3 regions of the Mesorhizobium sp. Root695 genome follow, and region 3 is predicted to be linked to each of the others. Evidence: predicted binding sites of a transcription regulator. Region 3 holds the regulator's gene; each other region holds the start of a gene.
What was found. The regulator PhoB, encoded in region 3, activates phosphate uptake and scavenging genes when phosphate is short. The targets are predictions, from matches to a motif close to TGTCATNNANCTGTCAT.
Positions count from the first base shown of each region.

Region 1: a site for PhoB is predicted at 1,862-1,878, ahead of phnF (phosphonate metabolism transcriptional regulator PhnF). Genes of this name have one in related genera too.
Region 2: a site for PhoB is predicted at 2,093-2,109, ahead of ASD99_RS06950 (ceramide glucosyltransferase). Genes of this name have one in related genera too.

Region 1 covers NZ_LMHO01000023.1:205,925-209,924, forward strand. Annotated here, with positions in the region: gene ASD99_RS19985 (zinc-binding alcohol dehydrogenase family protein) at 1-921, shown strand, start outside; gene phnF (phosphonate metabolism transcriptional regulator PhnF) at 1,076-1,825, opposite strand; gene phnG (phosphonate C-P lyase system protein PhnG) at 1,958-2,419, shown strand; gene phnH (phosphonate C-P lyase system protein PhnH) at 2,419-3,030, shown strand; gene ASD99_RS20005 (carbon-phosphorus lyase complex subunit PhnI) at 3,032-4,000, shown strand, end outside.
Region 2 covers NZ_LMHO01000005.1:25,100-29,099, forward strand. Annotated here, with positions in the region: gene ASD99_RS06945 (O-succinylhomoserine sulfhydrylase) at 1-807, shown strand, start outside; gene ASD99_RS06950 (ceramide glucosyltransferase) at 816-1,967, opposite strand; gene apaG (Co2+/Mg2+ efflux protein ApaG) at 2,213-2,605, shown strand; gene ASD99_RS06960 (Hsp33 family molecular chaperone) at 2,644-3,651, opposite strand; gene argF (ornithine carbamoyltransferase) at 3,771-4,000, opposite strand, start outside.
Region 3 covers NZ_LMHO01000042.1:36,137-40,136, reverse strand. Annotated here, with positions in the region: gene pstA (phosphate ABC transporter permease PstA) at 1-229, shown strand, start outside; gene pstB (phosphate ABC transporter ATP-binding protein PstB) at 226-1,029, shown strand; gene phoU (phosphate signaling complex protein PhoU) at 1,055-1,762, shown strand; gene phoB (phosphate regulon transcriptional regulator PhoB) at 1,782-2,471, shown strand; gene ASD99_RS25465 (ROK family protein) at 2,488-3,735, opposite strand.

The sequences.
Region 1 (4,000 bases), on a different contig from region 3:
CATGTCGGCATCTGCGGCACCGACTACCACATTTTCGAGGGCAAGCACCCGTTCCTCGCCTATCCCCGCATCATGGGCCATGAGGTGTCTGGAACGATCATCGAGACCGGCGAAGGCGTCGATCTGGCCGTTGGCGAGCCGGTCGTCATCAACCCCTATCTTTCCTGCGGCAAGTGCGTCGCCTGCCGGCACGGCAAGCCGAATTGCTGCGTCAGGATCGAGGTGCTCGGCGTGCATCGCGACGGCGCCATGTGCGAACGCATCCTTGTGCCGGCGCAAAATCTCTATCCGGCAAACGGCCTGTCGCTGGCCGACGCCGCTGCCGTCGAATTCCTGGCCATCGGCGCGCATGCCGTGCGGCGTGCCCGCGCCGATCCCCGCGCCCGCACCCTGGTCATCGGTGCCGGCCCCATCGGGCTTGGCACCGCCATCTTCGCCCGCATCGCCGGGCTCGACGTGATGCTGCTCGACATGAGCAGCGAAAGGCTCGCCTTCGCCGCGAATGCGCTTGGTTTCCAGACCCTCGACGGCTCACGCGGCTCAGCACCCGATCTGGTCAGGGAGGCGACATCAGGCGAAGGCTTCGATGTGGTCTTCGACGCCACCGGCAACACCCAGTCGGTGCAGTCGGCCTTCGCCCATGTCGCGCATGGCGGGACACTGGTGCTGGTCAGCGTCGTCAAGGACGACATCAGCTTTTCCGATCCGGAATTCCACAAGCGCGAGATGACATTGATCGGCAGCCGCAACGCGCTACGCGCCGACTTCGACCATGTCGCCGCCTCGATCCGCAACGGCGCCGTGCCGATGGCCAAGCTCGTCACCCACCGCACCACGCTCTCCGACACGCCGCGCGATCTCGCTCACTGGGCGCATGAGAAATCCGGCCTGATCAAGGCTGTGATCGAGGTGGGGTCATAACATGGCAGGCGGTGAACCCGGCCCGAATTGACGACGCCCCGCCCAGGTCGAAGGCGGCCCTCAAACGCCAAGACGCTGACAAGTGAGCGCGACCGAGTTGGTCTGATATCAGCGTGGGTCAGATAATCACGGTCTCGTACAAGGCCGGCACTCCCTACAGCGCCGACAATTTGAGTTCCACCCGCTCGGCTGGGAAGCGCGACTCGGAAAACTGGATCGGCTGGCCGTCCGGCGTGACGTTGACGGCGACGGTGACCAGCACGATGGCGCCCGGCTGCAGATCGAGATCGGCAAGGTCGGCCGCATCGGCATGGCGCGCCGACAGCACGGTCGATTGCCTGAGATAGTCGTCTATGCCGAACCGCGCCAGCGACGCGGTGATCGAGCCGGTCTCAGCCATCGCGGCATCGATACCGGCAAAGCGCCTGGCATCGAACCAGCCGGCAGCGCGCGACACCGGCCGTCCATCGGCTTCGCCACGTGTTTCCAGACGGATCACCTCAGCCCCCCTGGCAAGGCCAAGGCCCTCGGCGACGCGCTGGCTGGCCGGCTCGACCGACGAGGCGAGCAGGACGATGTGCCTTTCCGTCGTCTGCCCTTGCAGGCCTGTCGAAAAGCGTGTGCGCGCGCCGATCGGATAGGACAGCCTTTTGCGCGACAGCACGAAAGTCCCGCGTCCCTGCTCGGCCCGCAGCACGCCTTCCTGCACAAGCGCTGCTATGGCGCTGCGCACCGTGTGGCGATTGACGCCATACCGCTCAGCCAGTGCCACCTCAGGCGGCAGCGGGGCATTTTCGGCGAAATCGCCGATGGCGATCGCATGCAGGATCTTGTCGGCGATCTGCCGCCACAGCGAAACGCCGCTGCGCCGCTCGATGCTGTCCGCTGCCAGCCGCCCGACCATTGATTGCCCCCAGCCTTCTAGCGCGCGGTCTTCTACCGTCATCCACCCGTCATGGACACGCGCTAGATAATAGGTATAATTTGTATAATTGTCTATATCAATAGACAAATTTAGCCACAAGGATTATTGCTCATGCGAGGACAGGAAGCCCGCGACCAGGTCGAACGCAAGGCCGCCATGGCGACGCTGGCGCAATCCAGCGGCGACGACATCGTGCGGTTCTGGAACGAGGCCGGATTGCCTTCGGACGCTGAACTGCTGCGCGGCCCCGAGACAGGCTTGGTCACCTTGCGCGGCCGCATCGGCGGTGGCGGCGCGCCCTTCAATGTCGGCGAGGCGACCGTCACCCGCGCCACGGTCCGCCTGCCGTCCGGACAGGTCGGCCATTGCTATGCCCTTGGCCGGGACAAGCAGAAGGCGAAGCTGGCGGCCATCGCCGACGCACTGTGGCAGGACCCTGGCCACCGCGCCAAAGTCGAGACCGGGCTGATAGCGCCCCTGCGGTCGGCTCTGACCGCGATACATGAGAAACGCCGCGCCGAGACGGCGGCAACGAAGGTGGATTTCTTCACCATGGTTCGCGGAGAAGACTGATGGACATTGCGGCGCAATCGATCGAAGGCGGTTTCGCCGATCCGGTCTTCAATGCCCAGACCGTGTTCCGGGCGGTCATGGACGCGATGGCGCGGCCAGGCAGCGTACAGCCGCTGCCGGCCCTCGCCCGCCCGCCGGCGCCGCTCTCGGCAAGCGCCTGCGCCATCGCGCTGGCGCTTTGCGACAACGACACACCGCTGTGGCTCGACCCTGCTTTGCAGGCTTCCACTGCCATCAAATCCTGGCTTGGTTTCCACACCGGCGCGCCATTGGCCAACACGCCAGCCGATGCGCATTTCGCTCTGATCGCCACGCCGGCCGAGATGATGTCGTTGGACGGCTTTTCGCAGGGCACGCAGGACTACCCCGACCGCTCGACCACGCTGATCCTGCAGGTCAGCGATCTCGTCTCCGGCACGCCGCTGTTGCTCGAAGGTCCCGGCATCGAAACCAGCGCCACGATTGCGCCGGCGCAGATGCCGCGCCATTTCGTCGAACAGTGGAAGCAGAATATCAAGCGCTTTCCGCGCGGCGTCGACATCATCCTCGCCACCGCTGATGGCATTGCTTGCTTGTCGCGCACGACTCGCATCAAGACGATGGAGGCGTAAGATGTATGTTGCGGTAAAAGGTGGCGAAGCGGCCATTGCCAATGCCCACAGCCTGCTTGCCGACCGCCGGCGCGGCGACCGTTCGGTGCCGGCCCTTCGCCTCGACCAGATCATCGAGCAGCTGGCGCTCGGCGTCGACCGGGTGATGAGCGAAGGCTCGCTCTACGACCGTGAGCTGGCTGCCTTGGCAATCGCCCAGGCGCGCGGCGACATGATCGAGGCGATCTTCCTGGTCCGCGCCTATCGCACGACGCTGCCGCGCTTCGGCTACACCAAGCCGATCGATACCGCCAACATGCTGGTCGAGCGGCGCGTCTCGGCGACCTACAAGGACCTGCCCGGCGGCCAGTTGCTCGGGCCCACCTTCGACTACACCCACCGGCTGCTCGATCCCGAGCTTGCCGCCGGCGGCGATGTTGCCGAGCCGTTGCAGCGCGAGACGGAGGCGCAAGCCATGCCGCGCGTTTCGGCGATCCTCGCCCGCGAAGGCTTGATCGAGCCGGACGGCGACATGCCGCAAGACCATGTCCCCGGCGACATCACCCGCGAACCGCTGGAGTTCCCGATGGCGCGCGACATCCGCCTGCAGGCGCTGTCGCGCGGCGACGAGGGTTTCCTGCTGGGGCTCGGTTATTCCACGCAGCGTGGCTATGCCCGCAACCATCCCTTCGTCGGCGAGATCCGCGTCGGCGAGGTCGAGCTCGAACTCGACGTACCGGAACTGCCCTTCGCTGTGCCGCTCGGTACTGTCCGCGTTACCGAATGCCAGATGGTCAACCAGTTCAAAGGATCGGTCAAGGCGCCGCCGCAATTCACCCGCGGCTACGGACTGGTCTTCGGCCAGAGCGAGCGCAAGGCGATGGCGATGGCGCTCTGCGACCGGGCGCTGCGCGCTTCCGAACTCGGAGAGGATGTCGTCGCCGCCGCCCAGGACGAAGAGTTCGTCATCTCTCATTCCGATAACGTCCAG
Region 2 (4,000 bases), on a different contig from region 3:
GGCATCGAGGCGACGCTGGTCGACGGCACCGACATCGCCAACTGGGAAAAGGCGGTCAAGCCGAACACCAAGCTGTTCTTCCTGGAAAGCCCGACCAACCCAACGCTGGAAGTGGTCGATATCGCCGCCGTCGCTTCGCTTGCCAATTCGATAGGCGCCAGGCTGATCGTCGACAATGTTTTCGCCACGCCCCTGCAGCAGAAGCCCTTGCAACTCGGCGCCCACATCGTCGTCTATTCGGCGACCAAGCATATCGATGGCCAGGGTCGCTGTCTCGGCGGCGTCATCCTGTCGGACAAGAAGTGGATCGATGAGAACCTGCATGACTATTTCCGCCACACCGGTCCCAGCCTGTCGCCCTTCAACGCCTGGACGCTGCTGAAGGGCCTGGAAACGCTGCCGCTGCGGGTGCGCCAGCAGACAGAAAGCGCAGGCCGGATCGCTGACTTCCTGGCCGAGCGGCCGGAAATCGCCCGTGTCATCTATCCCGGGCGGGCCGACCACCCGCAGGCCGATATCGTCAAGAAGCAGATGTCGGGCGGCTCGACGCTGATCTGCCTCGACGTCAAGGGCGGCAAGCAGGCGGCCTTCGCCTTGCAGAACGCGCTCGACATTGTGCTGATCTCCAACAATCTCGGCGACGCCAAGAGCCTGATCACCCACCCGGCGACAACGACGCACAAGAATCTGAGTGACGAGGCGCGCGCCGAACTCGGCATTGGGGCGGGCACGCTTAGACTGTCGGTCGGCCTGGAGGACACCAACGATCTGCTAGAGGACATCGCGCAGGCTCTGAAGGCCAAATAAGAGGGCTTTCAGGCGCCGGACGGCGTCTCTTCCAGCTCGGCCGCCTTGGTGCCGATGGTCATCGCATTGCCGCGCCAGTCGACGGCGCCGCCGAGCCAGCCGCGCGCCCACATTGCCGGCAGGATCAGGTCGCGCGCGATGATCGCGGCAACCATGCGTGGCGACAGGTACCAGCCCTTGGACCAGGCCAGGGCGCACTCGGGAAGATAGAAGGCGGCCAATACGGCAATTGCGGTTGCCCAGAGGCTGACGCCGGCACTTGCCGCCGCAAGCAGCGCAAGCGCCAGCGGCACCACAGCTCCGGTCAGGATTTCGGGCGCGAAGAACAGCGGGAAGGTGACGCGGCGCAGGCGCGCCCAGCGGGCCTGACGCGACCAGATCTCGTCAAACGTGCGCCGGCCGAGCGGCTGCTCGAAGGGCGCGGCGACGAGATTGACTCGCAGGCCGAGGCCATTGACCAGCTTGGTCGCGGCGGCATCCTCGGCGATCTCGGCCGCCAGCGCGCGGATGCCGCCATTGGCGTCGAGCATCGGCTTGTTCCAGAGCATGCTCTTGCCCTGGGCAAAGCCAAGGCCGAGTGCCTCGCCGGCATATTGCCAGCGCGCCTGCAGCGTGTTGAGGAAAGCGCATTCGACTTCAGCCCAGAAACCGGCCGGCCGCGAGCCTATCGGCGTCGAGCAGACAAGGCCGGTATCCGGCCGCCATGCAGCCATCAGGTGCTGGACGTAATCCCTCGGCATCAGCACGTTGGAATCGGCCAGGGCAACCCAGTCGTGCCGCGCGGCCTCCCAGCCCTTGACGCAATTGTTGAGTTTCGGATTGGCGCTGATGCGGTCGTCGCCGACCAGAAGCCGGGCCGGCACCTTCGGGAACCGGGCAATTGCCCTGTTTATCAGTTTGACCACCGGGTCGTCGGCATGGGCAACGCAGAAGATCAGCTCGTAGTGCGGCCAGTCGAGCGAGAAGGCACGTTCCAGCGTCTCGCGCGTGAACGGCTCGACGCCACGCGACGGCACGACAATCGACACTGGCCGCGGCTTGCCGGCCGGCGGCGCGATAATGCGGCGCCGTTTCAGACGTGAAGCGGCAAGCACGATGCTGGCGAGATTTGAGAGGATAAGGGCAGTCGAAAGCGCGGCGGCTATGAGAGTGAGTTCCATCGAGATCCGGTCACTCCAGAAAACCGGTCCGCCAGAACAATCTGGCTGGCAGGACGACCGATTTCAACAGTTCGACAGAGCGCCCGAGTCGCGCGGCACTGGTCGGCGCACACCATCATTGTCATGTGTCACTTAAATGACATTCTTTGCCGCCACCTGCCGTTCGATCGGCAATGAAGGGACGCGCACCGTTGACCAGCCTGCAACGAGCGCCGAGAGTTACCGGATTGTTTTTGGAGCCGCTTATGTACAGCGCCGTCACGCGCAACATCGAAGTGCAGGTCAGGCCGTTCTATCTGGAGGATCGCTCGAATCCCTCAGAGAACCGCTATGTCTGGGGCTATCAGATAACGATCGACAATCAGTCGGACGATTTCGTTCAGCTTTTGTCGCGCTATTGGCACATCACCGACGGCACCGGCCGGGTCGAGGAGGTTCGCGGCGCCGGCGTCGTCGGCGACCAGCCCGAACTCAATCCCGGCGACAGCTACCAATACACGTCCGGTTGCCCGCTCTCGACGCCGTCCGGCATCATGGTCGGGCACTACACGATGCGAAACAAGCGGGGCGAGACGTTCGACATCGCCATCCCGGCGTTTTCACTCGATCTGCCGGGAACGCGGCGGACGGTGAATTAGCGTCCTTCTCCCCGTGAACGGGGAGAAGGGAGACTTTCCTACTGAGCCGCAAATTCCGCTGGGTCGAAGTCATATTGCTTCGAGCAGAATTCGCAGGCGACGTGGATGCCGCCGTCCTCGGTGCTGTCCTTGATCTCCTGCGCGGAAAAACCCTCGAGGATGCCGCGGATCTTGTCCCGGGAACACGAGCACTGGTCGGCGACCGGAACGCCGCCGAAGACGCGAACGCCGTGCTCGTGGAACAGCCTGTAGAGCAGCCGCTCGGCGCCGATCGTCGGGTCGATCAGTTCGGTCGGCTCGATGGTGCCGAGCAGGGCCAGCAACTCCTGCCAGGAATTGTCGGCCGGATCGTCGATCTCCTCGCGCGGATAGCCATCGCCACCCGGCAGGTCCGGCACGCGCATGCGCTCGGGCGACTGCGGCAGGAACTGCGCCAGGATGCCGCCGGCGCGCCACTGCTCGCGGGCGCCACCGGGGCCGGGCGTCAGCAGCTTGGCCACCGACAGCCTGAGATCGGTCGGGATCTGCTCCGACTGACGGAAATAGGTGCGTGCCGCATCTTCCAGCGTCTCGCCATCGAGCTGGACGATACCCTGATAGCGCTGCGTATGAGCGCCTTGGTCAATGGTGAGCGCCAGCACGCCGCTGCCGAGCAGGGTCTGCTGCGATGTTTCGCCTGCCGCGACCAGCGCCTCCAGCCGGTCGGCATCGAAACGCGCATAGGCGCGCAATGCCGAGGGCGTGGAAAAATCCGCGACCAGCATGTCAACAGGCCCGTCGGTGCGAGTCTGCAGGATGAATTTGCCTTCGAACTTCAGCGAGGTGCCGAGCAGCACGGTCAGCACACAGGCTTCCGCCAGCAGGCGGGCGACCGGCTCGGGATAATCGTGGCGGCTGAGGATGGCGTCGAGCATCGGCCCGAGCTGGACGGTGCGGCCGCGCACGTCGAGCGGGCCGACCTCGAACGGCACGACGTGATCGTCGCCGGCGTAGCCGAATTCGCCGAGTTTGGGGTGATGTTCAGTCACTTGATAGGTTTTCAACATGACAAAGCTCCAGAGCGCGGCCAAGCCGCCCTCTCGGGAGCATGCCTCGAAACGCGCTTGATTTGCGTGATGCGGCGCAAATAGGCATCACACCTCCGCAGATCAAGCTCCCAGACACTTCATGCGCCAAGACACCAGGCGAGCACGGCCTTCTGGGCATGGAGCCGGTTCTCGGCCTCGTCGAAGACCACCGAATGCGGTCCGTCGATGACCTCGTCGGTCACCTCCTCGCCGCGGTGCGCCGGCAGGCAGTGCATGAACAGCGCGTCAGGCTTGGCTCTCGCCATCAACTTGGCGTTGACCTGATAGGGCGAGAACACGTTGTGGCCGCGGGCGCGATGCTCCTGGC
Region 3 (4,000 bases):
CTCCGGCGAGACGGCACCGCTGCTCTTCACAGCGCTCAACAACCAATTCTGGTCTAGCAATCTCAACGCGCCGATGGCCAGCCTGCCTGTCACCATCTTCCAGTTCGCGCTCAGCCCTTACGAGGAATGGCAGCAACTGGCCTGGACCGGTGCACTCATCATCACATTGACGGTTCTCGCGCTCAGCATCGTTGCTCGCAGCCTGACCGGACGCAGAGAGGACAAATGAGCCAGATGTTGTCTCCAGACATGACGATCGCCGCCGAGGCCGCAGCCAAGGTCAAGATCGAGGTGAAGAACCTCAACTTCTACTACGGCCAGAGCAAGGCGCTGAAGGACATCACGCTGTCCTTGCCCGAGCGCAGCGTCACCGCCTTCATCGGGCCTTCGGGCTGCGGGAAGTCGACGCTGCTGCGCGTCTTCAACCGCATCTACGAACTCTATCCCAACCAGACCGCCGAGGGTCAGGTGCTGCTCGACGGCCAGAACGTTCTCGACCGCTCGCAGGATCTCAACCTGCTGCGGACCAAGATAGGCATGGTGTTCCAGAAGCCGACGCCGTTCCCGATGTCGATCTATGAAAACATCGCCTTCGGCATCAGGCTCTACGAGAAGCTCAGCAAGTCCGAGATGGACGGCCGTGTCGAGCAGGCGCTGAAGCGCGCGGCACTCTGGACCGAGGTCAAGGACAAGCTCAGCGCCAGCGGCCTCAGCCTCTCCGGTGGCCAGCAGCAGCGGCTCTGCATCGCCCGCACCGTGGCGGTGAAGCCGGAAGTCATCCTGCTCGACGAGCCGGCGTCGGCGCTCGATCCGCTGTCGACCGCCAAGATCGAGGAGCTGATCGACGAGTTGCAAGCCGACTACACGATCGTCATCGTCACCCACAACATGCAGCAGGCGGCGCGCGTGTCGAAGCAGACAGCCTTCATGTATCTGGGCGAACTGGTCGAGTTCGACCGCACCGAGAAGATCTTCACGTCGCCCCGCGAGAAGCGCACGCAGGACTACATCACCGGCCGCTTTGGCTGAGTTCAGGCATACGAGGGATAAGATCATGGGCGAACATACAGTCGCTTCTTTCGACGAAGATCTCGGTCAGATCAGCAGGCTCATCAGCGACATGGGCGATCTCGCCGGCTCGATGGTCGGCGGTGCGACCAAGGCGCTTTTGAATTCCGACAACGCCCTGGCACAGCGCGTCGTCTCCGACGATGCGATCATGGATGCGCGCCAGCGCGAGCTCGACGACCGCGCCATCACGTTGATCGCCAAGCGGCAGCCGATGGCCGACGATCTGCGCCATGTCGTCGGTTCGATCCGCATGGCCGGCGATCTCGAACGCATCGGCGACCTTGCCAAGAACATCGCCAAGCGCGTCGGTACCGTCGGCCTCAGCGTAACGCCGCGCGACCTGTCGCATTCGATCGACGGGATGGCGCAGCTGGTGCTGATCCAGGTGCAGGGCGTGATCGAGGAATATGCGGCGCGCGACGCCGCTGCCCTGGCGAAACTGCGTGCCGACGACGAACGCATCGACGTCAAGTACACTTCGGTGTTCCGCGAACTCCTGACCTACATGATGGAAGACCCGCGCAACATCACGGCCTGCACGCATCTGCTGTTCTGCGCCAAGAACCTCGAGCGCATCGGCGACCATGTGACCAACATCGCCGAAAATGCCTATTATGTTTTGACCGGTACGCAACTGCCCGCCAATCGTCCGAAGCAGGACGAAACGGCGATGTCCGCGCCGGCGGCATGACGACAGGGGTGACCAGTCGATGATCGCGCCACGCATCATGGTGGTGGAGGACGAGGAGCCGCTAGGCGTGCTGCTCCGCTACAATCTCGAATCCGAAGGCTACCAGGTCGAGGTGGTGACGCGCGGCGACGAGGCCGAGATCCGGCTGCAGGAGAACGTTCCCGACCTTCTCGTGCTCGACTGGATGGTTCCGGCGGTTTCCGGCATCGAACTCTGTCGTCGGCTGAGAATGCGCCCCGAGACCGAGCGGCTGCCGATCATCATGCTGACTGCGCGCGGCGAGGAGAGCGACCGCGTACGCGGCCTGTCGACCGGCGCCGACGACTATCTGGTCAAGCCGTTCTCGACGCCGGAATTCATGGCCAGGGTCAAGGCGCTGCTGCGCCGCGCCAAGCCGGAAGTGCTGTCCAGCGTGCTGAAGGTCGGCGACATCGTGCTCGATCGAGAATCGCACCGGGTCTATCGCAAGAAGAGCGAGATCCGACTCGGGCCGACCGAGTTCCGCCTGCTCGAGTTCATGATGCGCCATCCCGGCCGCGTGTTCTCGCGCAGCCAGTTGCTCGACAATGTCTGGGGCGAGACGATCTACATCGACGAGCGCACGGTCGACGTGCATGTCGGCCGGCTGCGCAAGGCGGTCAACAACGGCCGCATGCCCGACGTCATCCGCACCATTCGCGGGGCAGGTTACGCGATCCGCGAGGACTGAACCCGCCCGTCTGAATTCACGCCACGTTTTTGCCTGCGACGCTTCCTCTCGCCTGCGCGCCCGGCGCGAAAATCTCCTGGTCGACGAAGGTCAGCGCGCGCATGGCGCAGCCTTCGCGGATCAGCGGCAGTTCGTTCGGCTCGGTGTCGAAGGAAATCGATTTCGAGTGCTGGCCGCCGGCGGTCTGGGCAATCGCCTCGCGCAATGCGGGCTCGATCAGGTCGAAGGCGGCGGCGCTGACGCCGACCATGGCAACGGGCGCCGGATCGATCAGCGCGAACAGGCTGCCGAGGCCGTAACCGAGCGCTTCGCCAGCCTTGCGATAGGCCTCGCGCTCGGGGCCATCCTTTTCGCGGGCCGCGGTCGCCAGGGCGCGCATGTCGGCGTCGCTGACGTCGGCGACAGGTTCTGCGTCCTCGCCCAGCTGCCTTGCATTGCGCCAGATGGCGTAGTTGCCGGCATAGGCCTCGACGCAGCCACGCCGTCCGCAGCGGCACAGAGCGCCGTTCGGCTGATGGATCATGTGGCCGAACTCGCCGCCCGAGGAATGGGTGCCGGTGAACAGCTCGCCTTTCAGCACCAGGCCCATGCCGATGCCGTGCGACAAGAGGATGGCGATGAAATCGTCGCGGTAGCGATCAGGATCGCGCCAGCGCAGCGCTATCGCCATCATGTTGCAGTCGTTCTCCACGGTGGCGGGAATGCCGAACTCGTCTTCGAGTATGTCGGCGAAGGCGATGTCGGTGTGCGGCGTGATCGGCGACCAAAGCATCGCGCGAGCATGGGTATCGGTGATGCCCTGGATCGCCAGCGCGATACGGGCGACGCTGCGGACGTCAAGATCGGGATCTTCGAGGCGGCGCCGCACGATGCCGACGCATTCGCCGATCAGCGCGTCGCGCGACATTGTCTGCGTGTCCAGCCGGCGCTGTTCCTCTGATATCACCTGGCCGGCGTAGTCGATGACGGCGACGGAGAGGAAATTCAGCGACAGCACCACGGTCATCACCGCCGCCGCTTCCGGATTGAGGCTGAGGCCGACCTGCGGCCGACCGCGTCTGAGTGAGCCGGCTTCGCTTGGCTTGCTTTCGGTCAGGATGCCTTCACCGATCAGGTCGGACGAGATCGCCGAGATGGTCGAATGGCTGAGGCCCGTGGTCGCCGCGATCTCGGTGCGGGACGGCTGTCCGGCGCGGCGCACGGCCGCAATCACCATCGCCCGGTTGCGCCGGCGCAAATCGTCGTGGCGGATTCCGACCGACATGTTTCTTCACATCCTCCGGGTCGCCGCGGTTCTTTCCTGCTCCTGGAACGCTGCCGTCAACGCGGTCAAATACTGGCAGAAGCGGTCGGCCCTGTCATTTATTTATTCCGAGGCTCGAAAAAAATTCGGAAGGACATCAAAATCCATCAGAATCGATGTTGACAGCGTTCGGGTGTTGGACCAGTATTTTTTCGAGGCTCGAAAAAATAGAGCCTCTGTGCCGGCCTTAGGGTCAGTCTGGTCGCGCCATACGCGGCGCAGGGAG